Regions from separate parts of the Micromonospora sp. NPDC005215 genome, predicted to be linked through region 2. Evidence: riboswitches for the same ligand, from Rfam matches in the RefSeq annotation. Region 2 holds a riboswitch; the other holds the start of a gene.

Region 1 (14,450 bases), on a different contig from region 2:
CGCCTCGGCCCGGACCGGCGGCGTGCCGGTCAGCTCGCAACGCTCCACCGGGAAACGCACCCGCCGCCCGGCGGGCAGACCGATCTCCACGTCCGGCTGAACCTCCCCGCTGACCAGCGCGGTGACCGCCGCCTTGGCCGCCGCCGTCGCGCAGGCGCCGGTGGTCCAGCCGGTGCGCAGCGCGGCGGGCCGCACCTTCGCCGTCCGCGGCAGGTCCGGCTCACGCAGCGGCGGCTCGACGTACGTCACTGTGTGCCTGTTCCCCCGCCGCGACCGCCGGCCTGGCGGCGCAGCTCCGCACGGGCGGCCGGCTCGGCGCGACGGAAGGTGTGGAAGTGCCCGGGGTGGTACAGGTGCGAGCGGGTGCCCTCGGCGGCCAGTGCCGGCCCGACCAGGAAGAGGGTGTGCTTCCACAGCCTGTGCTGTTTGACCGTCGCCTCCAGGGTGCCCACCGTGCACCGCACCACCAGCTCGTCCGGCCAGGTCGCCTGGTACGCCACCACGGCCGGGGTGTCCGCCGGGTAGCCGCCGGCCAGCAGCTCGGCCTGCACCTGCCCGGACCGGGCGGCGGAGAGGAACAGCGCCATTGTGGTGCCGTGCCGGGCGAAGTCACGGACCCGCTCGCCGGGCGGCATCGGGGTCTTGCCACCTTCGAGGCGGGTGAGGATCACCGACTGGGCCACCTCGGGCACTGTCAGCTCCCGCCCGACGATCGCCGCGACGGCGGTGAACGAGGAGACCCCGGGCACGATCTCGACGGCCAGGTCGAGCGCCCGGCACACGTCCAGTTGCTCCTGCATCGCGCCCCACAGCGCCGGGTCGCCGGAGTGGATCCGGGCCACTGTCAGCCCCTGCTCGGCGGCCCGCTGGTAGAGCGGCAGCACACCCTCGATGGGCAGCTGCGACGAGTCGACGATCTCCGCGCCGGGCCGGGCGTGGTCGAGCACGTCGACGTGCACCAGGCTGGCCGCCCAGATCACGATGTCCGCCTCGGCGATCACCCGGGCGGCCCGCAGGGTCAGCAGGTCGGCCGCCCCGGGGCCGGCGCCGACGAACCACACAGTGCCGTCGCTTGTCACAGTTTTCCTCCTCGGCGGTCTCGGCGGGCCGGGACCAGCAGCGTCGACAGGTACGGCAGGTCGTGGGTGGTGTCGTCGACCGGGCCGACGTGTTCGCCGGGCAGCCCCAGGCTGCGCCCGAGCACCGCGTCGGCGACCCGGCCCTGCCGGCGCAGCTCGGCGAGCAGCTCCGGATGCCGCCGCCAGCCCTTGTAGGCGACCACGGTGCCCGGCCCGGCGAGGGCGTCGGCGAACAGCGCCAGACCGGCGGTGGCCGGCAGCAGGGTCAGCGGTTCGCGTCCCTCGCAGAGCGGGGTGCCGCTGCGGGCCGCCAGCTCCTGCATGGCGGTGACGCCGGGCACTGTCGCCACCCGCACCGCCGGGCGCAGGGCCCGGACGCTCTGCGCCAGGTAGCCGAAGGTGGAGTAGACGTTGGGGTCACCGATTGTCGCGAACGCCAGTGACCGCGCGCCCGCGTCGATCGCCTCGACCACCACCCGGGCCGCGTCGTCCCAGGCCGCCGCCCGCCGGGCGGTCACCCCACCCCGGTCGTCGAGGGCGAACGGCAGCCGGCGCAGCCGGTCCGCCGCCACGTACTCCCGGATGGTCGCCTCGGCCCGCCCGGCGTCCGCACCCGCCGGCGTCGCGGCGGCGGTCACCGTGGGCTCGACCCGGTCCGCCAGCACGGGTACGAAGACCACGTCGGCCTCGCGCAGCACCCGCACCGCCTTGACGGTGAGCAGTTCCGGGTCACCCGGGCCGACTCCCACCCCGGTCAGCGTGGCGTCGGCGCTCATCGGCACGCCTGGACGAGGCGGCGGGCCGCAGCGGGGTGACCGGCCCAGTGGGTGTGCAGGTAGGAGGCGTGCACCCGACCGCTCACGAAGCCGTGCTCCGCGTCGTCCCAGCGCCACGCCGACCGGTCACCGTGCTGCGGGTCGGTGGTGGTGCGGTGGAACTCGTGGCCACGTACCGGCTCGCCGGCGCGGGCCACCGGGGAGTCGGTGACGGCCACGGCCTCGCGGTAGCCGAGGGTGAGCCGGCCGGTCATCCGGGCGGTCAGGTCCAGCCGACCGCACATCGGCACACCGTCCAGGGACCGCCCGAGGTAGAGCAGCCCGGCGCACTCGGCCACGATCGGCCCGTCGAAGTCGGCCAGCTCGGCGCGGAGCGTGGCGTTGCCGGCCAGCGCCTGGGCGTACGCCTCGGGGAACCCGCCGCCGATGACCACCGCGCGGGTGCCGGCGGGCAGCGTCGGGTCGCGCAGCGGGTCGACGGTGACGACGTCCGCGCCGGCCGCGGTGAGCAGTTCGGCGGTCTCCGCGTACGAGAAGGTGAAGGCCGGGCCACCGGCGAGCGCGACGAGTGGCCGTTCGGCGTCGGCCGGCCCGCCGACGGCGGTGACCGGGTCCCAGGCGGGGGTGGTCAGCGGTGCGGCGGTGCGGGCCAGGTCGAGCACCGCGTCGAGGTCCACTGTGGCCTCGACCAGCTCGGCGAGCGCGCTGACGATCGCCAGGGACTCGGGGGCCCGCTCGGCGACCGGGACCAGCCCGAGGTGCCGGGCCGGCGCGGCCACCTCGGCGGCGCGGGTGACCGCCCCGAGCACCGGTACGCCCACCTCGGCGAGGGCGTCGCGCAGCAGCGTCTCGTGCCGGGGCGAGCCGACCCGGTTGAGGATCACTCCACCGATCCGTACCGCCGGGTCGAAGGCGGCCATGCCCAGCGTCAGCGCGGCGGCCGAGCGGCCCTGCGCGGTGGTGTCCAGCACCAGCAGCACGGGTGCCTCGATCAGCCGGGCGACGTGCGCCGTGGAGGCGTAGTCGCGGCGGCCGACCGCGCCGTCGTGCAGACCCATGACGCCCTCCACGACGGCGATGTCGGCGGGTGTCGGGACGCTCGCGCCGTGTCGCAGCAGCGGGGCGATCCGTTCGGCCCCGACCAGGAACGGGTCGAGGTTGCGCCCGGGTCGCCCGGCCGCGAGGGCGTGGTAGCCGGGGTCGATGTAGTCGGGGCCCACCTTGTGCGGGCTGACCGTCAGGCCGCGACGGCGCAGCGCGGCGAGCAGCCCGGTGGCGACTGTCGTCTTGCCGTGGCCGCTGGCCGGCGCGGCGACCACCAGCCGGGGCAGCGCCCAGGATGTGCTCACCACTCGATGCCCTTCTGGCCCTTCTGGCCGGCGTCCATCGGGTGCTTGACCTTTGTCAGCTCGGCCACCAGGTCGGCGGCGGCGACCAGGCGGGGGTCGGCGTCCCGGCCGGTGATGACCACGTGTTGGAAGCCGGGCCGGTCGGCCAGGGTGGCGACCACCTCGTCGACGTCCACCCAGCCCCACTTCATCGGGTAGGTGAACTCGTCAAGCACGTACAGCCCGTAGCGCTCGGCGGCCAGGTCACGTTGGATCTGCCGCCAACCCTCCAGCGCGTCGGCGGCGTGGTCGGCCTCGCCGCCGCGCTGAATCCACGACCAGCCCTCGCCCATCTTGTGCCAGGCCACCGGCGCGCCCTGGCCGGTGCGCTCGTGCACCTCGCCGAGCGCCCGGAAGGCGTTCTCCTCGCCCACCCGCCACTTGGCGCTCTTGACGAACTGGAACACGCCGATCGGCAGGCCGGCCGTCCAGGCCCGCAACGCCAGCCCGAAGGCCGCTGTCGACTTGCCCTTCATCTGTCCGGTGTGGACGATCAGTAGTGGCCGGTGCCGCCGCTGCCGGGTCGTCAACCCGTCGGCGGGCACCACGCTCGGTTGTCCCTGCGGCATCAGCGGTCTCCCCTTCGCGCGATCGTGCGGTCTCGGTCTGTCATCGGTGCCGGTCGTCCCTCACACCGCGACGGGAAGCGCGGAACCGTGGGGGTGGGTGAGGGCGGCCAGGGGGTGGTGCGAGGCACCCAACTGGGTGGCCAGTCGGCGGGCCAGGTGCAGGCGGACCGGGCCGGTTTCGCAGTCGACGACCACGCAGTGCGCGCCGGTCGCCGCGAGCACCTGGGCGGCTGCCGCGGCGCGGTCCAGCGGGCGGGTGCCCGCCGTGGCTCGGCCGTCGGTGACGACGAGGACCAGAGCTCGCCGCAACGGGTCGCGCAGACGCTCCACCCGCAGCAGGCCGGCGGCCGCGAGCAGCCCCTCGGCCAGCGGCGTACGCCCACCGGTGGGCAACTCCGCCAGCCGGGTCGAGGCGGCCAGCACCGACGAGGTGGCCGGCAACAACGTCCGAGCGGCGGCCCCCCGAAAGGCGATCACCGCGACCTTGTCCCGCCGCTGGTAGGCGTCGGTGAGCAGGGCGAGCACCGCGTCCTTCACGGCGGTCATCCGCTGCCGGGCTCCCATCGAGCCGCTCGCGTCCACAACGAACAGCACCAGGTTGCCCTCCCGTCCCTCCCGGACCGCCTCGCGCACGTCGTCGGGCCGCAACCGCAGCGGCCCGGTCAGCCGCCCCCGGGAGGCCTGGTGTGGCGCGGCGGCACGAACCGTCGCCGGCAGGTGCAGGGCCGCGACCCGGCCCGTCGGCACCCGCGCCCCGGTGGTGCGCCCCCGCCCGGTGCGGGCCCGGGAACGCCGGCCGGGCACCCCGTCACCCACCCCGGGCGCGGTGAGCACCCGCGCCCGCAACCCACCCCGGGGTACGGCCACCGGCTGACCTTCCCCGCCGCTGCCCCGCTTCCGGGCCGGGTCGTCACCACCGGCCGCCGCGTCCCGACCGCTGTGTGCCCCCGGGTGCTGACCCTGTCCGCCCCGGTCGTCGGTCGGGCGCTGCGGCCACCCGTCGTCGATTCCGGGCGACCCGTCGGTACGCCCGTCCGGGCCGGCGTCGGCACGGGACGCCGGGTGATCGACCGAGCCGGATGCGCCGCTGTCGACTCCATCGCCGCTGCCGTCGGAGCGGCCACCACCGTCGGGGCCGCTGCGGTCGACGCCGCTGCCGGCACCGCCCTGCGGGCCACCACCGCCAGACGGGCCACCGCCAGACGGGCCACCGCCGTCCCGGCCACGCCGGTCGGATCCGCCGTCGTCGTCCGGACCGCCGTCGTCCGGACCGCCGTCCGGCCCACGGTCGTCTGGGCCACTGTCGTCCGGGCCACTGTCGTCCGGGTCGTCGGGGTGGGCGTCCTGGGCGCGCTGCAACGCCTCGTCCAGGCGCTTCTCGTCCAGCCCGGGGGTGTCGAACGGGTCGCGGCGGCGGCGATGCGGCAGGGCCAGCCGGGCGGCCACCCGGACGTCGTCGATGCTGACCCGGTCCCGACCGTGCCAGGCGGCGTGGGCGAGGGCGGTCCGGGCGGTGACGATGTCGGCGCGCATGCCGTCCACGTCGAACGCGGCGCACACCTCGGCGATCTGCCGCAGCGCGGCGTCCGGCAGGCGTACCCCGGGCAGCCGGCGGCGGGCGGCGGCCACCTGGCCGGCGATCTCCGCGTCGGCGTCGGCCCACCGGGCGGCGAACCCGGCCGGGTCGGCGTCGGCGTCGAGCCGACGGCGGACCACCTCGACGCGGACCGCCGGGTCCCGGCTGGCACCCACCTCGACGGTGAGCCCGAACCGGTCGAGCAACTGCGGGCGCAGCTCCCCCTCCTCCGGGTTCATCGTGCCGACCAGCAGGAACCGGGCCGCGTGGCTGACCGAGACGCCCTCCCGCTCGACGTGGCTACGGCCCATTGCCGCCGCGTCGAGCAACAGGTCGACGAGGTGGTCGTGCAGCAGGTTGACCTCGTCGACGTAGAGCACCCCCCGGTGGGCGGCGGCGAGCAGACCCGGCTCGAAGGCGCGTACCCCCTCGCCCAGGGCCTTCTCCAGGTCCAGGGAGCCGACCACCCGGTCCTCGGCGGCGCCGACCGGCAGCTCGACGAGGCGGGCGGGGCGGGTCTCGGCGGTGGCGTCGACCGGATGCGGCCCGTCCGGGCAGGCCGGGTCCGGCTCGGCCGGGTCACAGCCGAAGCGGCAGCCGGCGACCCGGCGCACCGGGGGCAGCAGCGCGGCGAGCGCCCGCACGGCGGTGGACTTCGCGGTGCCCTTCTCGCCCCGGACCAGCACGCCGCCGATCGCCGGGGAGACCGCGTTGAGCAGCAGCGCCAACCGCATGTCGGCCATGCCGAGCACCGCGCTGAACGGATAGGTGACTGTCATGCCCGGTCCTCCAGGTCGCCCTCGCTGGCCAGGTACGTGTCGCGCAGCCGGTCCAGGGTGGCCGGCTCGGGTTTGGCCCACAGCCCTCGGTCGGCGGCCTCCAACAGCCGCTCGGTGATGCCGCGCAGCGCCCACGGGTTGGACTGCTCCAGGAACTCGCGGGTGGTGTCGTCGAAGAGGTACGCGGCGGCCAGGTGCTCGTACATCCAGTCGTCGACCACTCCGGCGGTGGCGTCGTAGCCGAACAGGTAGTCCACTGTGGCGGCCAGCTCGAACGCGCCCTTGTAGCCGTGCCGGCGCATCGCGGCGATCCACTTCGGGTTGACCACCCGGGCCCGGAACACCCGCCGGGTCTCCTCGCCCAGCGTGCGGGTACGCACGTCGTGCGGCATCGCCGAGTCACCCACGTACGCCTGCGGTGCGGTGCCGGTGAGGTGGCGGACCATCGCCACCATCCCGCCGTGGTACTGGAAGTAGTCGTCGGAGTCGACGATGTCGTGCTCGCGGGTGTCCTGGTTCTTCACCGCCACCGCGATCCGGGCGAAGGAGCGTTCCATGTCGGCGCGCGCCTCCCGCCCGTCCAGGCCCCGGCCGTAGGCGTAGCCGCCCCACACCGCGTACACCTCGGCCAGGTCGGCGTCGCTGCGCCAGGTCCGGGCGTCGATGAGGGGCAGCAGGCCCGCGCCGTACGCCCCGGGCTTCGAGCCGAAGATTCGGGCGGTGGCCCGCCGCTCGTCGCCGTGCTCGGCGAGGTCGGCGGCGACGTGCGCGCGCAGGTAGTTCTCCTCGTCCGGCTCGTCCAGGGCGGCGATGCGCCGGACGGCGTCGTCGAGCAGCGCCACCACGTGCGGAAACGCGTCCCGGAAGAAGCCGGAGATCCGCACTGTCACATCGACGCGCGGTCGACCCAGCTCGGCGGTCGGCACCACCTCGATGCCGGTGACCCGCCGGGACCGCTCGTCCCACACCGGCCGGCAACCCAGCAGGGCGAGCACCTCGGCGATGTCGTCGCCCTGGGTGCGCATGGCGCTGGTGCCCCACACTGTCAACCCCACCGAGCGGGGGTACGCGCCGGTGTCGGCGAGGTGCCGGGCCAGCAGCGAGTCCGCGAGGGCCACCCCGACGTCCCAGGCGTTGCGGCTGGGGATGGCCTTCGGGTCGACGGAGTAGAAGTTGCGGCCGGTGGGCAGCACGTTGACCAGGCCCCGGGTGGGTGAGCCGGACGGGCCGGGCGGCACGAACCGGCCGTCGAGCGCGCCGAGGGTGTTTGTCAGCTCGTCGGTGGTGCGATCCAGCCGGGGCACCAGCTCGGTGGCGGCGAAGAGCAGCACGGCGGCGACGTCCGGCATCGGCTGGCCGGTCACCTCCGCGACCACCGCGTCGACGGCCCCGGCGTCCCAGCCGAGCGTCTCCATGCCGAGGACCAACCGCCGGGCGAGCGCCTCGATCAGGTCGACGGCGTCGGCGGCGGTGCCGGCCGGCCCGTCCACCACGTCGGTCAGCGTCGTGGGCACCGTCAGTCGTTCTCCCGGTGCGGCGAGCAGCGCCTGCTCGTCGAGGGAGTACGCGACGGCGAGGGCCTGCCGCAGGCCGGGCAGGGCGTAGGCGCCGCCCCAGATCTGGGGTGCGCGCAGCACCGCGAGGACCAGGTTGACCCGGGGCTCACCGGTCGGCGCGTCGGCGAGGATGTGCAGCCCGTCGCGGATCTGCACGTCCTTGACCTCGCAGAGGTACCCGTCGAGGTGCAGCACGAAGTCGTCGAAGTCGTCCGCGTCGGGCATCGCCTCGGCGTGCAGGTCGTGGTGCAGTTCCGCGGCGCGTACGAGGTCCCAGATCTGCGCCCGCACGGTGGGCACCTTCGCCGGGTCGAGGGCCTGCACGGTGGCGTACTCGTCGAGCAGTTGCTCCAGTTTGGCCAGGTCGCCGTAGGTTTCAGCGCGGGCCATCGGCGGCACCAGGTGGTCGATCACCACGGCGTGCGCGCGGCGCTTGGCCTGGGTGCCCTCGCCGGGGTCGTTGACGATGAACGGGTAGACCAGCGGCAGGTCGCCGAGGACCGCGTCCGGCGCGCAGTCGGCGGCCAGGCCGAGGCCCTTGCCGGGCAGCCACTCCAGGGTGCCGTGCTTGCCCAGGTGCACCACGGCGTCCGCGCCGAAGCCACCGTCCGCGCTCGGCGCGGCCAGCCAGCGGTACGCGGCCAGGTAGTGGTGACTGGGCGGCAGGTCCGGGTCGTGGTAGATGGCGATCGGGTTCTCCCCGAAGCCGCGCGGCGGCTGGATCAGCAGCACCACGTTGCCGAAGCGCAGCCCGGCGAGGACGATGTCCCCGCCCTCGGTGTAGAGCTGGCCGGGCGGCTCACCCCAGTGTTCGCGCATCCGCTCGCGCAGCTCGGCGGGGACCTTGTCGAACCACCGCCGGTACGTCGGCCCCGGTATCCGGGCCTCGGCGGCGGCCAGCTGCTCCGGGGTGAGCCATTCCACGTCGTGACCACCGGCGGCGATCAGCGCGTGGATCAGCGCGTCACCGTCGTCGGGCACCGGCGCGTCGCCCAGGTGGTAGCCGGCCTCGGCGAGCGCGGCGAGCAGCCGGACCGCCGAGACCGGGGTGTCCAGCCCGACGGCGTTGCCGACCCGGGAGTGTTTGGTGGGGTACGAGCTGAGCACCACGGCGATCCGCTTGTCGGCGTTGGGCACGTACCGCAGCCGGGCGTGGCGCACGGCGATCCCGGCGACCCGGGCGGCCCGGTCGGCGTCGGCGGCGTAGACCGACAGCCCGTCGGCGTCGATCTGCTTGAACGAGAACGGCACGCTGACGATCCGGCCGTCGAACTCGGGGATGGCCACCTGCATCGCCGCGTCCAACGGGGACAGCCCGGCGTCGCTGCCGGCCCACTGCGCGCGGGTGCTGGTGAGGCAGAGCGCCTGGATGATCGGCACGTCCAGGGCGGCCAGGGCGCCGACGTCCCAGGCGTCCTCGTCGCCGCCCCCGGAGGCGTCCGCGGCGACCGCGCCGCCGGCCGCGAGCACGGTGACCAGCAGCGCGTCGCAGCGGGCGAAGAGCCCGAGCGGGCCCGCGCCAGTGGTCAGCCCCCGCAGCGAGCCGCAGAAGATCGGCAGCGGGTTGCCGCCGGCCGCCCGCACCGCCTCGGCCAACACGTCGACGAAGCCGGTGTTGCCGGCCAGGGCGTGCGCCCGGTAGAAGACGATCCCCACGGTGGGCCGCTCCGGGTCGGTCGGGTGCTGGCCGTGCACGCCGTACGCGGCGGTGGGCGCGGGCGGGGCGAACCCCTCGCCGGTGAGCAGCACCGTGTCGGAGAGGAAGCGGGCCAACTGCCCGAGGTTGTCCGGCCCACCCTCGACCAGGTAGGCCAGCGCCTGGGTGACGACCCCGGACGGCACTGTGGAGATCGCCATCAGCTCCGCGTCGGGCAGCGCCTCGCCGCCGAGCACGACCGTCGGCACACCGGTGGCGAGCACCGCAGCGAGGCCGTCCGGCCACGCCTGCCGACCGCCGAGCAGGCGTACGACGACGAGGGCGACCACGTCGAGCAGGGCGGGCACCTCGTCGGCGGCGACCCGCGCGGGGTTGGCGAGCCGGTAGTCGGCCCCGCTGGCGCGGGCGGCCAGCAGGTCGGTGTCGGCGGTGGAGAGCAGCAGGATGCGCACGGCAGGCTCCGGAGAGTGACGCCCGGGCGGCCACGGAGGCGACCTGGACGAAGCGGGTGGGTGCGGCGTCAGCCGGTACGACGGCGCGGCCGACTCGCCGACGCGGACGTCGGGCCGGTCAGCGCCGGGCGCTCAGCTCAGCGGGACCGGCGGCCGGCCGCGTCGACCTGGAGCACGCCGACGAGGCCGGCCCGGAGCACGCGGGCGCGGCCGGTCGTGGGCGCGGTGCGGCGCCCACGACACCTGTCATGGCGATGTTCGTCGGTGCATGCGACGCCGTGCGTCATCGGGTCCTCCTCGGGTGTCCACGCCCTGGGGTACATCCCGACGGCCGAAGTATCCTGGCTTCCGGATCGACGCTCTCCCCCGGCCTTCCAGCCGCAGACACACGGCCGTGACTCACGAGGGGGGATCGCTCCCCGGTGACAGTGGCGGGACCGCGTCGGATTCGCACCGACTTCCTTCACTGCCGTCAGGCCGCGAATGCTGCCACACCGCCGCGCCGCCGGTCAACGCAGGCCCGGCCCCGCCAGCCGAACGCAACCCATCGACTTTGACCGATTTCGGTGACCGCGAACCCGCACTTCGCATACCCCCAACATCAATGCCGCGCCCCCTTTGCTTTGCTTACCTATGTGCACCAGTGACGCTCCGTGCCCGGTGCGCATAGGTAAGCAGAGCAAAGGCTGGGCGCACATACTCTGGCCTGCGCCGATCGCCGGATGGGGCGGTGACACGCGGCACCCGCGCCTAGGATCGGCAGACACCCCGGCAGTGTCCGCGGTCAATATCGGAGTTCGATCACGGTGGTCGCCCCGCAGTTTCACCACCTGGCGGGCCGCGTCTGACTCTCTCCCGGCGATCCCGACCCGGCGGCGGTCCAGGCTGGTGTCGCCGTCGTGGCCGACGAGCGCGGCAGTGTGATGATCGACGCCGGGCAGAGCCCCGCGCACGCCCGCGAGGTCCAGGCCGCGCTGACCGCCGCCGGGCTACCGCAGCCGCGCTGGCTCGTCTACACCCACCACCACTGGGACCACGTCTGGGGCGCCTGCGCCTGGCCCGGGGTCGAGATCATCGGGCACGAGACGACCGTGCTACTGCTGCGCGCCGAAGCCGCCCGACCGACGCCCCGCCGCCGAGGCGCATCAGTCGGCTCCATCGCGTCGAGGGCGACGAGTCAGCGACAACCAGCCGAGGAAGCGCGCGTGCATCTTGGCAAGGTCAGGGCGACCGCCGAGGCTGAGCAGGTCGTGAATCGCCTCGTTCATGCAGGACGCCAGGTAGAGCGCCAGGGCCAGGGAGTGACCGTAGAACTCGGCGACGAGATCGAGTTGCGCGCGGGAGCACGGCCATGGGGCGGCGCAGTTTCGGCACAGCCAGGCTGGGCGCATCGGCAGGTGCGGGCGGCACGAAGGTCTCACGTACCGAGCCTGATCGCCGCAATCGCCGGCATCCATCACGGCGGGTGGTTCCTCGGGGGATATTTTCTACCCGCTCTCCGGATGTCGTCCGGGCCGCGCCGGTTGCCCACTGGATAAGCTGACCCTCACCCCAGAGGCGGGAAGGGCGCGTGGCGTGAGCATTCGAACCGCCCCACCGTTCACCATCCCGCACCTGCTGTGGGAGACCTCCGACATGCTCGACGCCCTGACCGCTCGGGACATCGCTCAGGTGTTCCGGCTTGTGCAACGAGCCACCCGCGCCAGCCAGACCAATCTCGGTATCGCCACCGGTCTCAGCCAGGCCCAGGTCAGCGAGATCACCAGCGGCGCCCGACGGGTCAGCAGCATCCACGTCCTCTCCCGCATCTGCGCCGGCCTGTCCATGCCGAGCCACGCACGCATGACGCTTCTCCTCGGCGAACGTCATTCGGCCTCAACAGAACAGGACCTCAGGCACCCCCAGCTCGGCAGGGTTGATCGCGACCGGCTGGGCGACGTCACCGCGATCTATTCCAACCGATCTGACTTCACCGCGGCGTTGCCGCCGCATGTCCTCTTCAACCAGGCCAGGGACATCCGCGCGGCGGGCTTGTCACTCAACCTCATCTGTCAGCAATACGCCGACAATCACCTCCTGAAGCTCCTCGCCGCCGGCGGTCGCCTCCGCTGCCTGTTCCTTGATCCGGACGGCGCGACGATACGGCAGCTGGAGCGCGAAGACGACTATCCAGAGGGACATCTCAGCGCACTCACCGAACTCAACATCCAGAACCTGGCTTGCCGAATCAGCAACCGGCTCCCGGCGGAAGCGCGTGACCGCCTCGCCGTTCGGGTGTACGACGAATCCGTCCGGGCCAACATCCTTCTGGTCGACGACCGGCTCTGCGTTGTTCAGCACTATCTACCGCAGATGCGAGGGGTCGACTGCCCGACGATGGTCATCGAGCGCAACGCTGCCCCCTCCGGCCTCTACCCAATATTCGACGGGATGTTCAGCTCACTGTGGGAGCGCAGCCGCCAGCTATGACCGACTATGCCCGCCTTCTTCCCCTCGCACAGGAGGCCGTGGACCTGGCGCGCGACCTGATGCGGACGCTCCAGCCCGGTGCGCTGACCTTCAAGGGTGACCGCGACATGGCCTCCGAGTTGGACTACGCCATCGAGCGAGCGGTCCGCGAGCATCTGGCCGCCAAGGCGCCCCACATCGGGTTCCTCGGCGAGGAGTACGGCAGTAGCGGCGACGCCAGCACACTCACCTGGGCACTCGATCCGGTCGACGGCACCGTCAACTTCATCCACGGCTCACCCCTGTGCGCGATCTCCCTCGGCCTCATCCACAGGACCCATTCCGTCCTCGGCGTCATCGACCTCCCGTTCCTCGGCACCCGATACCACGCCGCCACGGGACACGGTGCCTACGCCAACAACCGACGCATCCACGCCAGCGGGGTCACCGACCTCAAGGACGCCGTCGTCGCCATCGGCGACTACGCGGTCGGGACCGAGGCCAGCCGGAAGAACACCGAACGACTTGCCGTCACTGAGCAGCTCGCCCAGCACGTCCAACGGATACGCATGCATGGTTCCGCCGCGATCGACCTCGCCTGGTTGGCCCACGGCAGGATTGACGCGTTCATCATGCTCAACAACAAGCCCTGGGACACTGTCGCGGGCGTCGTGATCGCCCGAGAGGCTGGCGCGCTGGTGGTCGACATCGACGGCACGCGCCACAGTGTGGATGCTGTCGCTACCGTCGCCGGCAACGACCTGCTCCTTCCGCCCATCCTCACGCTCGTTCAGCGAGCACTCGCACGCGCAGCAACCTGACCCGCAGGGACAGGCCGGGTCCGGCAGGCGCAAAGTTCAGCAGGCCCGCTCGGCCGTCGAGAACGCCTGAGCAGACGAGCCTCAGCGGGCGTGCCGTTCCGGGTGCGCCCGGTTCCACACCCGCATCCGTTCCGGGTAGCCGGTGCGGCCCGCCTCGTACAGCGGCACCGCGTGCTTGCGGGCGATGGACCCCGCCGCGCGGGGCGTGCCGGTACGGCGACGGATCCACTCCCCGTCGTGGGCGATCGCCACCACGGTGGTGTCCGTCGCGGTGGTCTCCGGCTCCAGGTAGAACTCCACCCCGCGCCGGCTCAGGACGAACGCCTCCAGCGCGGCGAGGTCGTCCCGGGTCGCCTCCCGATCCAGCTTCGTCGGGGTCGCCTCGGCACCCCGGGACCGGCGACTGAACCAGCTCATGCCCCACTCCTTCCCTCGACGCCCCTCCAGTGCAGCACCGAATCCTGGCAATACGCTGCACGCCGGGTGGGAGGAAGCTGACCCGACGAGGGCTGGAACCCGCCAAGCGTGGGCGGTGTCATGAGTGTGACCCGAACGGAGGTTTCCCTGGACGACGACGTGCTCGTCACCCGCGCCCGCTCCGGCGACCTGGAGGCGTACGACCTCCTGGTCGCTCGGCACACCGCGTCCGCGTACCGGACGGCGGTGCTGCTCGGCGCGGGCTCGGACTCCGAGGACGTCATCCAGGAGGCGTTCGTGAAGGCGTACCGCAAGTTGTCCCGTTATCGGGGTGATTCGTCCTTTCGATCATGGTTGCTCGCGATCGTCGCCAACGAGACCCGCAACCTGCACCGGTCCCGCGGCCGGCGCGACGGGCTCGTCCTGCGCGCCGCGGCGGCGAACCCGACGTCGGAGATCGCCGAGGACGCGGCGGTGGGTGCGGTCCTCGCCGGGGAGCGCCGCGCCGCGCTGGTGCGGGCCCTGCGGCAACTCCCGGTGCGGGACCGCGAGGTGATCGTCTGCCGGTTCTTCCTCGATCTCAGCGAGGAGGAGACGGTGGCGGCACTGGGCTGGCCCCGGGGAACGGTGAAGTCGCGCACGTCCCGGGCGCTGGCGAAGCTTCGCGGCCTGCTCGACCGGGAGGAGGTCCGGCATGGGTGACCTCGAACGGGAACTGCGCGACCTGTCCGCCTGGCTGGAGACGCCCGAGCCGCCCGACGTGCGCGCCCAGGTCCGCGGACGGCTACACCGCCCGGTGCGGCGGTGGCGTCCGCTCGCCGCGGCGGCGCTCGTCGCCCTGCTCGTGGCGGTGTTGCCGCCGACCCGTGCCGCCGTCGCCGACGCGGTTACCGGGCTGCTGCGCTTTGCCGGCGTCAGCATCGCCGTATCGC
Region 2 (14,450 bases):
TCATCTTCCTCGGCATCCCACTGCTCGCCGGCTACCTCACCCGTCGCCTCGGCGAGCGCGCCAGGGGCCGCGACTGGTACGAGGCCCGCTTCCTGCCCAGAATCGGCCCCGCAGCCCTCTACGGGCTGCTGTTCACGATCGTGATCCTGTTCGCCCTGCAGGGAGACGCCATCACCAGCCGACCCCTGGACGTCGTGCGCATCGCGCTGCCCCTGCTCGTGTACTTCGCCCTCATGTGGGCCGGGTCCTACGCTCTCGGCCGGGCCATCGGTCTCGGCTACGAGCGCACCACCACCCTGGCCTTCACCGCGGCCGGCAACAACTTCGAACTCGCCATCGCCGTCGCGATCGGCACCTTCGGCGTCGCCTCCGGTCAGGCCCTCGCCGGGGTGGTCGGCCCGCTGATCGAGGTGCCCGTCCTGGTCGGACTGGTCTACGTCTCGCTGTGGGCACGCCGCCGGTTCTTCACCACCCCTTGATCGAGAGGCACCACCATGAGTGACAAGACCAGCGTCCTGTTCGTCTGCGTCCACAACGCCGGCCGTTCCCAGATGGCCGCCGGCTGGCTACGCCACCTCGCCGGCGACACCGTCGAGGTCCGCTCGGCGGGCTCCGCACCGGCCGAGACGATCAACCCCGCGGTCGCGCAGGCCATGCGGGAGGTCGGCATCGACATCACCGACCAGACCCCCAAACTTCTGGAGTACGCGACCGCGGAGTCCTCCGACGTCATCGTGACGATGGGCTGCGGCGACACCTGCCCGGTCTTCCCCGGCAAGCGCTACGAGGACTGGAAGCTCGACGACCCGGCCGGCAAGGGCGTCGACGCCGTCCGCCCCATCCGCGACGAGATCCGGGGCCGGGTGGAGAAGCTCCTCGCCGAACTCAACCCCGCCGAAGGGCGCCACTGGCGATCCCCGGTGTCCTGAACACTATCGGCGGAGGCGAACCCTCCTACGAAGAGGACGCACGTCGTGGCGCAACCGCGACCTAGAGTCGGTCGCCAGTCCGCCCATCTCGGGGAACCAACGTCTTCACTTCTGCAACATGATCGATGCGGCGTCCGCCACGACACCCAACGACCAGTCGAGCTGACGGCATGTGCCCTGATTCGCGCACTCAAGGCAGCCGCCTGAACGCCACGGCCGGTCAAGTAGCCGAGTCCAGTGAGCATCAAGGGTCCTCATCGCGGCGAACAGCTCGTCTGCCCGACTCACAGGTTCATCGATCGGCACGGCAAGCACCCTCCCGCGATCACAACGTTGGCCCCACCTGGGGGCAGAGACCATGGGTCGTGCTCCCCAGGTGGGTGTGCGGCCGAGGACCCAGGAGTTTGCCGAAACCAGGGAAACCGGCCAAGCTGCAACCTATTCCAACTTGTAGGAGCAGGTCAAGGTATCTCATGGAACTTGTTGGAACAGGTCTACCCGTGATCAGATTGGACTGCCGAAACCAGGGAACCCTACGGAGCTCGATCCATGCCGACCGAACGAGTGGACTACCGGCGCATCGCCAACGAGATCGCGGGAAAGATCAAGTCTGGTGAGCTTGCTCCGGGCGAGAAGCTGCCGTCCACCCGTGAGCTGGCCGAGCAGTACGGCGTACACATCTCGACCATCAACCGGGTCATGACGATCCTCAAGGACCGCGAGTTGGTCGAGGGCCACCCAGGCAAAGGTGTCTACGTCGCAGAAGTCGAGAGCTGAACGCGCCGCCTCCTCGATCAGGTGATGAGAAGTAGGTCAACGCCGTTGTATCAGGCAAGCGGCAGTCGGGCGACGCCGCGCCCCTGGGCGGCCGGGTCCACGTAGATGGAGTGTTCGACCAGGCCCGCCGATGATCTCGGCCATCGGCGGGTTCCTTTCCGGTCGTGGGACAGCTACCGCGACTGGGCAGGGGCCTCAACGGGCCCCGGCGTAGACAGCGCGGTCGCCGAGTTCCTCCTCGATGCGAATGAGCTGGTTGTACTTGGCCGTGCGGTCCGAGCGCGACAGCGAGCCGGTCTTGATCTGGCCGCAGCCGACGCCCACGGCCAGGTCGGCGATGGTGGTGTCCTCGGTCTCGCCGGAGCGGTGCGACATCACCACCCGGTAGCCCGCCTTGTGGGCGGCGTCCACCGTCGCGAGGGTCTCGGTGAGCGTGCCGATCTGGTTGACCTTGACCAGGATCGCGTTGGCGTAGCCGCCCTCGATCCCGTCGCGCAGCCGGTCGACGTCGGTGCAGAAGACGTCGTCGCCGACCAGCTGCACCCGCTCCCCCGCCAGCCCGGTCAGCCGCTTCCACCCGGCGATGTCGTCCTCGGCCATCGGGTCCTCGACCGAGCTGATCGGGTACCGGGAGACCAGGTCGAGCAGGTAGTCGACGTGCTCTTCGACGCCGCGCTGCCGCCCCTCGCCGACATAGTCGTAGACGCCGTTGCGGAAGAACTCCGAGCTGGCCGGATCGAGGCAGATCGTCAGGTCGGTGCCGGGCTCGTAGCCGGCGTCCTCGATGGCGCGCAGCACGAAACGCAGCGCCTCGTCGGCATCCGTGACGTTCGGCGCGAAGCCGCCCTCGTCACCGACGTTGGTGCTGTGCCCGGCCGCCGCCAGGGACGCCCGGAGGGTGTGGAAGACCTCCGACCCCATCCGGACCGCCTCGGCGAACGTCTGCGCCCCGACCGGAGCGATCATGAACTCCTGGAAGTCCAGCGGGTTGTCGGCGTGCGCGCCGCCGTTGATGATGTTCATCATCGGCACCGGCAGCAGCCGGGCACCCACCCCACCGACGTAGCGGTAGAGCGGCTGCCGGTGCGCCAGCGCCGCCGCCTTGGCCGTCGCCAGGGACACCGCGAGGATCGCGTTTGCGCCCAGTCGACCCTTGTCCGTCGAAGCGTCGAGCGCGATCATCGTCTCGTCGATCAGCGCCTGGTCCTCCGCGTCGAGCCCGATCACCGCGTCGGCGATCGCACCGTTCACGGCGGCGACCGCCGTCGTGACGCCCCTGCCGTGGAAGCGCGTGGGGTCCCCGTCGCGCAGCTCGACCGCCTCGTTCGTCCCCGTCGACGCCCCGGAGGGTACGGCCGCGCGCCCGGTCGAACCGTCCGTGAGCACCACGTCGGCCTCCACTGTCGGGTTGCCCCTGCTGTCGAGGATCTGCCGACCCCGTACCCGGCTGATTGCCGTCATCACACACTCCCTGCTCACGATGCCTTTTCGCAGCCAGACTGGCAGGAAACGGCGGTCCTGGCACCGCGACGATGGACACGTTGACCCGTACCCCGGGGTGCGGGTTTAGGGTCGCGGGATGCGGGTGGGTGAACTGGCACGGCGGACCGGAACGACGGTCCGGGCCTTGCGGTACTACGAGTCGGCCGGGCTGGTCGTGCCGCGACGGCTGGGCAACGGCTATCGCGAGTACGACCCGATCGCGGTGCGGCTGGTGGCCCAGATCCGCGAGCTGATGGCGCTCGGCCTCACCGTCGAGGAGACCCGCCCGTTCGTCGAGTCGATCGCCGGCGGTGCCGACGACACCGACGTGTGCGCGGCGGCGGTGGCCACGTACCGCAGCACCATCACCAACCTGCAGGAACGGATCGGCAGGTTGACCGCCCAGCGGAACGCGCTGGACGCGCGCCTCGACGCCACCGCGACCCAGGTCGTCCCCGGCGGCGCGGGGGTCGGCGTCGACCCCGCCGCGCTGGTCGGGACCAGCCTGCCGCCCCTGTCCTTCTACGGCACCGACGGCCGCCCGGTCGATCTCGGCGCGCTCGGCGCCGGGCGCAGCGTCATCTTCGTCTACCCCCTGACCGGGCGGCCGGGCGTCGACCTGCCCAACGGGCTGCTGGAGGTCCACGGCGCCCGGGGCAGCACCGAGCAGGCCGCCTGGTTCCGCGACCACCACGCGGAACTCCGCTCGGCCGGCGCGGCCCGGGTGTACGGCCTGTCCGCGCAGTCGACCGGATACCAGCGGGAACTCGCACACCGGCTGCGGCTGCCCTACCCGCTGATCCCCGACCCGCGGCTGACCCTGGCCGCCGCCCTGCGGCTGCCGACCCGCACCGCCGGGGACATGACGCTCTACGAGCGGTTGACCCTGATCATCGCCAACGGCGAGGTGGAACACGTCTTCCACCCGATCCCGGACCCGGCGTCGCACCCCCTGCACGTCATGCGGTGGCTCACCAAGCGACGCCGGGCCCCGGGATCGGTCGCCGCCTGGACGAGTGAGTCCTAACCCTGGCTCGGGCTGTTTGCGCAGCCGACGGTGACCGCCTGTCACCTTTGTGGGGGCGGATGTGGTAGTGAGCGGTATACCTCAGAGTCATATTCATACCTCTGGGGTATACCGCTCACCAGCACATCGACATGGCGGGCTAGAAGTCGTCGTCGAAGGCGACAGTGCCGGCCACCCCGACCTGGTACGCCGAGACGCGCCGCTCGAAGAAGTTGGACAGCTCCTGCACGTCCTGCAACTCCATGAAGGCGAACGGGTTGCTCGACCCGTAGTGCGGGGCGATGCCGAGCTGGGCCAGGCGGCGGTCGGCGACGTGCTGGAGATACTCCCGCATGTCGGCCAACGTCAGGCCGGGCACCCCGTGGCCCACCAGGTCCTCGGCGAACTGCACCTCACACTCGACGGCCTCGGCGAGCATCTGCCGCACCTGGTCGGCGAGGTCGTCATCGAACAGGTCCGGCTCCTCGGCGCGGACGGTGTCGACGACGTCGAACGCGAACGCCATGTGCATCGACTCGTCGCGGAACACCCAGTTGGTGCCGGAGGCGAGACCGTGCAGCAGGCCACGGGAGCGCAGGAAGTAGACGTACGCGAACGCGCCGTAGAAGAACAGCCCCTCGATGCAGGCGGCGAAGCAGATCAGGTTGAGCAGGAACGTCCGGCGGTCGTTCCGGGTCCGCAGCTCCCGCAGGTCGTTCAACGAGTCGATCCAGCGGAAGCAGAACTCGGCCTTACGGCGGATCGACGGGATGTTCTCGATGGCCGCGAAGGCGGCGAACCGTTCGGTCTCGTCCGGCACGTACGTGTCGAGCAGGTTCAGGTAGAACTGGACGTGCACGGCCTCCTCGAACAGCTGCCGGGACAGGTAGAGGCGACCCTCGGGGCTGTTGACGTGCTGGTAGAGGTTGAGCACCAGGTTGTTGGCGACGATCGTGTCGCCGGTGGCGAAGAACGCCACCAGGCGGCCGACCAGGTGCCGCTCGGCCGGGGACAGCTTGTCCAGGTCGGCGAGGTCGGCGTGCAGGTCCACCTCCTCGACCGTCCAGGTGTTGCGGATGGCGTCGCGGAACCGGTCGAAGAAGTGCGGGTAGCGCATTGGGCGGAGGGTGAGGTCCATCCCGGGGTCGAGCAGCATGTGCGTGGTCCTCGTGTCTGGGGTGGTGGGGTCGGCGGGGGTCACTGGCAGGCCTCGCACGACTCGGGGTTCTCCAGCGAGCAGGCCAGCGCCTCCGCGTCGGCCGTCACCGGGGCGACGACCGATACGGTGGCCTGCTGGATCCGGGTGGCGGGGCGGGAGCGCAGGTAGTAGGTGGACTTCAGCCCGGCCTTCCAGGCGTACAGGTACATCGACGAGAGCTTGCCGATGGTCGGTGCGGCCAGGAACAGGTTCAGCGACTGGGACTGGTCGATGAACGGGGCGCGGGCGGCGGCCAGGTCGATCAAAGCGCGCTGCGGCAGCTCCCAGGCGGTGCGGAACAACTCGCGGACGCCGGCCGGCAGCTCGGCGATGTCCTGCACCGACCCCTCCGCCCGCTTGATCGCCGACCGGATCCGGTCGGTCCACAGGCCACGGGCCTTCAGCTCGCGTACCAGGGCGGTGTTGACCTGGAGGAACTCCCCCGACAGGGTCTCGCGCTTGAACAGGTTCGACACCTGCGGCTCGATGCACTCGTAGCATCCGGCGATCGAGGCGATGGTGGCGGTCGGGGCGACCGCCACCAGCAGCGAGTTGCGCAGCCCGTCCGCCTCGATCCGGCGGCGCAGCGCGTCCCACCGGGCGGTCTGCGTGCCCTGGACACCCCACAGGTCGGGCTGCAACCGGCCGCGTGCGGCGCGGGTCTGCCCGTACGCCGGGTGCGCGCCGAAGTCGCGCGCCAGGTCGGCGGAGGTCTCCAGCGCGGTCAGGTACAGCTCCTCGCTGATCCGGGTGGACAGCTCCCGGGCAGCCGGGGAGTCGAACGGCAGCCGCAGCGCGAAGAAGACGTCCTGCAGACCCATCAGCCCGAGCCCGACCGGCCGCCAGCGCGGGTTGCTCGCCGCCGCCTGCGCGGTCGGGTAGTAGTTGATGTCGATGACCCGGTCGAGGAAGGTGACTGCGGTACGGACCGTGGCGCGCAGCCGCTCCCAGTCGATGCCGCCGTCGGTGAGGTGGGCGGCGAGGTTCACCGAGCCGAGGTTGCACACGGCGGTCTCGGCGTCACTGGACACCTCGATGATCTCGGTGCACAGGTTGGACAGGTGCACCACGTTGCCGTCCTCGGCGGTCTGGTTGCACAGCCGGTTCGCGGCGTCCTTGAAGGTCATCCACCCGTTGCCGGTCTGGGCCAGGGTGCGCATCATCTTCCCGTACAGCTCCCGCGCCGGGACCTGCCGCACGTAGCGGCCCTGCGCCTCGGCCTCCCGGTACGCGGCGTCGAACCGCTCGCCCCACAGGTCGGGCAGTTCGGGCACCTCGTGCGGGTCGAACAGCGACCACGTCTCGTCGGCCTCGACCCGGCGCATGAACTCGTCCGGGATCCAGTTGGCCAGGTTCAGGTTGTGGGTGCGCCGGGCGTCCTCGCCGGTGTTGTCCCGCAGTTGCAGGAACTCCTCGATGTCCGGGTGCCACGGCTCCAGGTAGACGCAGGCCGCGCCCTTGCGCCGGCCGCCCTGGTTGACCGCGGCGACGCTCGCGTCCAACGTGCGCAGCCACGGCACGATCCCGTTGGACTGCCCGTTGGTGCCGCGGATCAGCGCGCCCCGGGACCGGACCCGGGAGTACGCGATGCCGATGCCGCCGGCGAACTTGGACAGGTTGGCGACCTGGGCGTACCGCTGGTAGATGGAGTCCAACTCGTCGCGGGGGGAGTCGACCAGGTAGCAGGAGGACATCTGGGTGTGTCGGGTGCCGGAGTTGAACAGCGTCGGTGAGCTGGGCAGATAGGCCAGGCTGGACATCAGTCGGTAGAAGCCGACCGCCTCGTCCGGCGTCTGGGACAGCCCGCAGGCCACCCGCAACAGCCAGTACTGCGGGGTCTCCAGCACCAGCCGGCTGGTGGGGTGCCGCAGCAGGTACCTGTCGTACACCGTGCGCAGGCCGAAGTACTCGAATCGCCGGTCGCCGGCCGGATCGACGGCGTCGTCGAGCATCGGGGCGTGCGCGGCCACGAACGCGGCGGTGTCGTCGCCGATCAGGCCCTCGGCGTGGCCGGTCCGGATCGCCGCGCTGAACGAGGTGACGCCCTGCCGACGCACCTCCTTGTCGACGTAGCCGGACAGCAGCCGGGCGGCGAGGCGAGAGTACTGCGGTTCCTCACCGATCATCTCGGCCGCGGTCTGGATGGAGAGCCGGTCCAGCTCGGCCGTCGTCGCGCCGTCGTACAGGCCGCTGATCGTGCGGGTGGCGACGCGCATCGGGTCGACGTCGGTCAGGTCGTCGGCCCACCGCTCGACCGCCCGGACGATCTTGTTCAGTTCCACCGATTCGGTGGTGCCGTTGCGCTTGCGAACCTGCATCGGCGTCCGCCGCACGGCCGCGTCGCCGCCTGCCGGGACTACCTCGGTGACTGTCACCACTCACTCCTCGCGAGTTCGAGACCTGATGGCCCCTCGGACGCGTGGAGACAGACACCGGCGGACGCCACGCCGGCACGGCGTGGGTCAGATGGCGTCAGCCGTCCCACGCGGCCTCGGACCGCCGCCCACCCGGGTGCGGGTACGCGGCGCGCTGGCAGGTCTTCGGACTCGCGGGCACGACCGGTTGGCCGGTCTCCTACTGGCCGTCGCTTCCCGGGCCGCTTCGTGGCCCAGTGCTGATGACGGCTGTCGTTCCCACTCACCGCTGCGGGACAGTCCCGGATTCACACCGGGTTCCCTCTTGCCTCGACCGCTCGGGATGAGCGGCCGAACCAGCTGCGTCCGACACCATATATAGGGACGCTGCCGTTGTCACACCCCACATGTCGGTCCCGGGTGTGTCGACGGCGGTGCCCGTGATGGTCGTCACCGGCTTCGACAACCAGGCCGAGCCGCGCCGACGCGCGACCGGCCGACGCCCGCGCGGAACGCGGCGACCGAGCGGGTGTCGACATTCGGAAAGGTGTGATGTATTAAGTCTTTAGATGTAAAGACCCCTACCCATAACCGGCCGTCAATGCAAGTATCCGGAGTGGACATCCAATCTTCTGGGCCACTCTCCGCTTCCGGCACCGTCGTCCCCATCGGGCTGGGAGCGCCTTGGCAGCCCACGAGCCGAGGAGGAGCCGCCACCCGTTGAGGGTGCCCACCAGCGCGACGAACCTCGCCGCCCCTGCGGTCGGGCCGGTGGACCGGGCACGGCGGTCGAGAGGACGGCTCGACGACGAATCCTTACCACGAAAAAAACATTAGATGTCTTTGATTCCTGGGTGATCGACGTCGTTGACGCGTCGGATTGGCCCTCCGTATACTCCCAGAGATCATCTGATCTTTAGCCTAGCCGGGCGAGGAGCGCATGCCGCAGATCACCGCCGTCACCGTCGAGGACGTTCGCTTTCCCACCTCCCTGACCGCTGACGGCTCCGACGCCATGAACAAGGACGGCGACTACTCGGCGGCCTACGTCGTCCTGCACACCGACGGCGTCGACAGCACCGGTGCGCCACTCGCGGGCCACGGCCTGACCTTCACCATCGGCCGAGGCAACGACATCGTCGTCGCGGCGGCCGTCCACCAGGCACGGCGCCTCGTGGGCGTGGACGTCGCGACAATGGCGGCGGACATGGGCGCGGTCTACCGCCTGCTCACCTCCGACTCCCAACTGCGGTGGCTCGGCCCGGAGAAGGGCGTCGTCCACCTGTCGCTGGCCGCCGTGCTGAACGCGTCGTGGGACCTGGTCGCCCGGGTCGCCGGCAAGCCGCTGTGGCGGCTGCTCGTCGACATGTCCCCCGAGCAACTCGTCGACATCGCGGACCTGCGCTACCTGTCCGACGCGCTGACCCGGGACGAGGCACTGTCCATCCTGCGCGCCAAGGAGAGCACGAAGGCCGCCCGTCTCGCCGAGCTCGACCGGACCGGCTACCCCGCCTACACCACCTCGGCCGGCTGGCTCGGCTACGGCGACGACAAGCTGCGCCGGCTGTGCCAGGAGGCGGTGGACAGCGGCTACGGCTACGTCAAGCTCAAGGTGGGCGCCAACCTCGACGACGACATCCGCCGGTGCGGCATCGCCCGGGAGATCCTCGGCCCGGAGCGCAACCTGATGATCGACGCCAACCAGGTGTGGGACGTCGGCCAGGCCATCGAGTGGGTCAAGGCGCTCGCGCAGTTCGAGCCACTGTGGATCGAGGAGCCCACCAGCCCCGACGACATCCTGGGCCACGCCGCCGTCCGCCGCGCCGTCGCGCCGATCGGAGTCGCCACCGGCGAGCACTGCCACAACCGGGTGATGTTCAAGCAGTTGTTCCAGGCCGAGGCCATCGACTTCTGCCAACTGGACACCGGCAGGCTGGCCAGCATCAACGAGATCGTCGCCGTGCTGCTGCTCGCCGCGAAGTTCGACATCCCCGTGTGCCCCCACGCCGGCGGTGTCGGGCTGTGTGAGATGGTCCAACACGTCTCGGTGCTCGACTACGTCGCGATCTCGGGAGATCTCACCAACCGGGTCACCGAGTTCGTCGACCACCTGCACGAGCACTTCACCGACCCGTGCGTCATCCAGGACACCGGCTCGGGCAGCGGTTACGTCCTGCCCCGCCAGCCCGGCTACTCCACGCGGATGCACCCCGAGTCGGTCGAGCTCTACCGGTTTCCCGACGGTCACTACTGGGCGGCGACAGACCCGACTACGGTGTCAGTTTCGGAGCCGTACGTGATCGCGGGTGGGGCGGCCACCCCCGCCGGCCGCTAGGGGGATGTCATGTCGCGCACCGACGAGGTCGTGAACGGCATCAAGCGGATGATCCTCGAAGGGCATTTCAAGCCCGGGGACCGACTGCCCATCGAGAAGGACCTCGCCGAGTCGCTCGGCGTCTCACGGGGCTCGCTGCGCGAGGGGATGTCGGCTCTGTCGATCCTCGGCATCGTCAACATCCGCCAGGGTGACGGCACCTACGTCACCAACCTCGACGCGCCGCAACTGCTGGCCCCGATGGGCTTCGTCGTCGACTTTCAGGGTCAGGGCGACCCACGGCACGTCCACATCGTCCGGCGGCTGCTGGAATGCGAGGCCGCCCGCCTGGCGGCGACCAGGATCACCGACGAGGCCCTCGCCCAGGCGGGGGAACTACTCGACGAGGCGGCTCGGATCGCCGGTCGGTCGCCGCAGGAGCACGAACGGATCATGGAGATCGACATCGCGTTCCACCGGATCATCGCGCTGCACGCCGACAATCCGGTGCTCGTCGGTCTGATCGAGGCGTTCGCCGGGCGCACTCTGCGCGGGCGGCTCTGGCGGAGCCTGCACGAGGAGGGCGCGGACCGGCGTACCCACGACGAGCACGTCGCGATCCTGAAGGCCCTCGTGGCCCGCGACCCGGAGCGCGCCCGGATCCGCATGGCCAACCACCTGATCGGGGTGGAGGAAGCGCTGCACGGGCAACCCGACGACGGTGAGGCCAACGCCGAGCCGGCACGGTTCTGAGCGCCCGCCCCGGCGTACGCCGGGCCGCTTCGCACCCGCCTGCGGCCCGGCGGCTCCGGGGCGCGCCCCCGATCGCGTGATCGCGCGCGCCCCGGTCGACGAGTTCAGCGTTCGTCCCGCTCTGCGCCGGTGCTCCCGGTCATCGCCGCGACCAGGTCGTCGGTGGTGACCTCGTCGGCGCGTAGCCGGGCCGCCCGACGGCCGAGCCGCAGCACCTCGACCCGGTCGGCGATCTCGAGCACCTGCGGCATGTTGTGGCTCACCAACACCACCGACATGCCGGCGTCGCGGGCCCGCCGGACGACGTCGAGCACCCGCCCGGTCTGGACGACACCGAGCGCCGCGGTCGGCTCGTCGAGGATGACCACGTTGGTCGCCCAGATGATGGCGCGGGCCACCGCGACGCACTGTCGCTGCCCACCGGACAACATCGCGATCGGGGTGGTGACCCGGGGGATCCGCACTCCCAGTTCGTCGAGGGCCGCGGCGGCGCCCTGCCGCATGGCGCGCTTGTCCAGCAACCCCAGCCGGCCGAGCGGTCCCGAGCGCAGGATCTCCCGACCGAGGTACAGGTTGGCGGCCACGCTCAGGTCGTCGGCGACGGCCAGGTCCTGGTAGACGGTCTCCACCCCCGCGCGCCGGGCGTCGACCGGCGTGGAGAACTGGACGGGACGACCATCCACCCGGATCTCGCCCTCGTCGGGCGGGTGCACACCGGACAGCGTCTTGATCAGGGTGCTCTTTCCGGCGCCGTTGTCGCCGATCAGCGCGACCACCTCACCCCGGTGGACCGTGAAGTCGGCGCCGCGCAGCGCCTCGACGTGCCCGAACCGCTTGACGATGCCACGGGCTTCGAGGACCGGCGGTTCGTCGGCGGTCGGTTGCTTGTCGCTCTCGGCGGTGGCCGTCGGGGTCGCGCCCATCACTGCACCGGGGGGTTGGCGCAACTCGGCTCGAGCACCGCCTTGATCTCCGCGGAGTCGATGTTCTCCTTGGTGACGAACGTGACGCCGGTGTCGGCAGACGCCAGCGGCGCCTTGTCCCGCAGGTGCTTCACCATCTTGTCGACGCCGAAGTAGCCCATCTTGAACGGGTTCTGCACGACCAGCGCCGAGATCTGGCCGCTGCGCACTCCGGCGATCTCGTCCGGGGCGGCGTCCCACCCGATGATGACCACCTTGCCGGACTTCCCGGCCGCCTGGATGGCCTGCGCGGCGCCGAGCACGCTCGGCTCGTTGGCCGCGAAGATGCCGGCGAGGTTGGGGTTGGCGGTGAGGATGTTCTCGGTGACGCGTCGTGCCTCGTTGACGTCGCTGCGGCTGGGCTGCTGGCCGACCAGCTTCAGGTTGGGATACTGGGCGAGGCCGGCCTTGAAGCCGTCCACCCGCTCGGTGTTGGTCTGCGACCCCGGCTGGAACTCGACGAGCGCCACCTGGTGGTTGCCGGGACCGAGTTCGGTGGCGAGCAACTTCGCCGCCTCGGTGGCCGACGCACGGTTGTCGGTGGCGAAGAGCGGCACGTTCGACGGCTGCGGGCTGGTGCCAGAGTCGATCATCGCGACCGGGATCTTCGCGGCGAGCGCCTGGTCGGTGGCGGGCGCCAGCGCACTGGAGTCGGTCGCCGCGTACACGATGCCGTCGACCTTTTTGGTGACGAAGTTCTGGATCAGGTTGACCTGGCCCTCGACATCGGTCTCGGTGGTCACCCCGTCCCACTGGACGGTGACGTCCCCCGCGCGCTGCGCGGCGCACTCCGCGCCCGCCTTCACGGTGTTCCAGTAGTCGGCACCGACGGCCTTCGGCACGACGGCGAGCTTCAACGGGCCGCTCGCGTCCTTCGTCGCGCCGTCGCCCCCGTCGCGGACCTCGACCCCGCCGCAGGCGCTGAGCAGAGCGGTCGCCGCGGCCGCGGCCAGAACGGCTCGTACACCCAGGATCGACCGTCGCGTCCGCCGGCTGGTGGTGGTGTGCGCCATGGTGTGTGTCCTCTCTCGTTCGGAGTCTCGGAATGGCATGTCAACCCCGTGATTCCAGCCGCCGGCGGCGGTACTGGTCGAAGTAGACGGCGGCCCAGATGATCAGGCCGACGATCACCTGTTGGTAGTGGATGCTGATGTCGAGCAGGACGGCGCCGTTGCGCACCAGGGCGATGAGGAACGCGCCGATGATGGTCCCGACGATCCGGCCCTGGCCACCGAAGAGACTCGCGCCGCCGATGACCGCGGCAGCGATGACATCGAGCTCCAACGAGATCCCGTAGTTCGGCTGGCCGGAGTTGACCCGGGAGGCGGCGATCATGCCGCCCAGCCCGACCAGCACGCCCGCCAGCACGTACACCCCGGTCAGGTGGCGCCCCACCCGGACGCCGGAGCGGCGAGCCGCCTCCAGGTTGGAGCCCATCGCGTAGGTGTACTGGCCGAAGCGGGTCTGGGACAGCAGGAAGGCGACCCCGACCGCGACCAGGATGGTGATCAACACGGCGAACGGAATGCCGAGCAGCTCCCCGTTACCGAGCAACTGGAAGGAGCGGGGCAGACCGTAGACGCCGACCGCGCCGGTGATGATGAAGACGAGACCGCGGCCCACGGACATCGTGCCCAGCGTCGCGATGAACGGCGGGATCCGGGCCACTGTCACCAGCAGCCCGTTCAGCAGGCCGGCCAGCGCGCCGACGCCGATCGCGACCACCGTCGCGGCCCAGAGCGAGAAGCCGAGGTCGCGGACGACCATCGCCCCCGCGACGCCGGCGAGCGCCGCGACCGACCCCACGGAAAGGTCGATGCCCTTCGTGATGATGACCATCGTCTGCGCCGTGGCGATGATGGCGATCACCGCGGTCTGCGCCCCGATGTTGAAGAGGTTGTCCGCCGTCAGGAAATAAGGGCTGGCGAAGGTCAACACGACGAACAGGACGACGAGCGCGGTCGCGGCGGTCAACTCGGAGACGGCGTGGGAGATCCGTTCGCGGAACCAGTCGCTGAGTTCGCCGCGCTGCGTGCCGACGGATGCCTCGGCGGTACTCATCGTCGGATCTGACCTCCCCAAGCGTGGCGCCGGTGCGCTACGGGGGGAATCCCCGGCGAGCCGGCCACCTCTGAGCCACCGAGCCTCCTCGGCAGGGGGCGCGGGCTCGTGCCCACAACCACCCGTCGAGATAGGTCGGATGTTTCCCTCGATCAGGCGTTACCTTGCCACGCATTGACTCATGTTGCCAAGGTCTTACGGGGATGTTGTCGTCGTGACCCGGCGCGGATGCGGCATACGTCTGATCAAACTGGCACAACCCGCGTCCCGTCGACAGGCCCGGCCCGAACTGCGGCCCGTCAGTCGGCGCCGCCGCGGCGTCACGCAGCGTCCAGCCGGTACGCCCGGCGGGCCGTCCGCCGCCAGATCGCCGCCCGCTCGTCGTCGCTCAGCGGGTCCAGCAGTTCGGTGAGGACCTCAACCCAGCGTGCGTACGAGGAGGCGAGCAGACACACCGGCCAGTCCGAGCCGAACATCAGCCGGTCCGGGCCAAACGCGTCGAGCGCGTGCTCGACGGCGGGCCGAAGGTCCGCCGCCGTCCACGAGGGGCCGTCCACCTCGGTCACCAGACCGGAGAGCTTCGCCGTCGTGTTGGGCTCGGCGGCGAGCGCCCG

Evidence for each region. A riboswitch is a leader RNA that binds a small molecule or an ion and turns the genes downstream of it on or off. The one in region 2 is predicted to bind cobalamin.
Region 1: it holds a riboswitch for cobalamin, as region 2 does, so the genes downstream of both, cobN (cobaltochelatase subunit CobN) here and ABZU25_RS23685 (ribonucleoside-diphosphate reductase subunit alpha) in region 2, are expected to answer to the same signal.

The regions. Positions count from the first base shown of each region.
Region 1 is NZ_JBEXHQ010000054.1:12,313-26,762, reverse strand. It holds gene ABZU25_RS29280 (cobalt-precorrin-5B (C(1))-methyltransferase) at 1-249, opposite strand, end outside; gene cobM (precorrin-4 C(11)-methyltransferase) at 246-1,079, opposite strand; gene cobI (precorrin-2 C(20)-methyltransferase) at 1,076-1,855, opposite strand; gene ABZU25_RS29265 (cobyrinate a,c-diamide synthase) at 1,852-3,207, opposite strand; gene cobO (cob(I)yrinic acid a,c-diamide adenosyltransferase) at 3,201-3,812, opposite strand; gene ABZU25_RS29255 (VWA domain-containing protein) at 3,873-6,167, opposite strand; gene cobN (cobaltochelatase subunit CobN) at 6,164-9,832, opposite strand; cobalamin riboswitch at 10,167-10,296, opposite strand; gene ABZU25_RS29245 (MBL fold metallo-hydrolase) at 10,732-11,370, shown strand; gene ABZU25_RS29240 (DUF5919 domain-containing protein) at 11,408-12,301, shown strand; gene ABZU25_RS29235 (inositol monophosphatase family protein) at 12,298-13,101, shown strand; gene ABZU25_RS29230 (hypothetical protein) at 13,183-13,518, opposite strand; gene ABZU25_RS29225 (RNA polymerase sigma factor) at 13,639-14,220, shown strand; gene ABZU25_RS29220 (hypothetical protein) at 14,213-14,450, shown strand, end outside.
Region 2 is NZ_JBEXHQ010000034.1:62,036-76,485, forward strand. It holds gene arsB (ACR3 family arsenite efflux transporter) at 1-479, shown strand, start outside; gene ABZU25_RS23660 (arsenate reductase ArsC) at 495-929, shown strand; gene ABZU25_RS23665 (winged helix-turn-helix domain-containing protein) at 1,479-1,706, shown strand; gene eno (phosphopyruvate hydratase) at 1,902-3,167, opposite strand; gene ABZU25_RS23675 (MerR family transcriptional regulator) at 3,286-4,215, shown strand; gene ABZU25_RS23680 (ribonucleotide-diphosphate reductase subunit beta) at 4,355-5,350, opposite strand; gene ABZU25_RS23685 (ribonucleoside-diphosphate reductase subunit alpha) at 5,392-7,710, opposite strand; cobalamin riboswitch at 7,906-8,122, opposite strand; gene ABZU25_RS23690 (L-fuconate dehydratase) at 8,687-10,081, shown strand; gene ABZU25_RS23695 (FadR/GntR family transcriptional regulator) at 10,091-10,813, shown strand; gene ABZU25_RS23700 (ATP-binding cassette domain-containing protein) at 10,918-11,736, opposite strand; gene ABZU25_RS23705 (ABC transporter substrate-binding protein) at 11,736-12,788, opposite strand; gene ABZU25_RS23710 (ABC transporter permease) at 12,829-13,836, opposite strand; gene ABZU25_RS23715 (amidohydrolase family protein) at 14,157-14,450, opposite strand, start outside.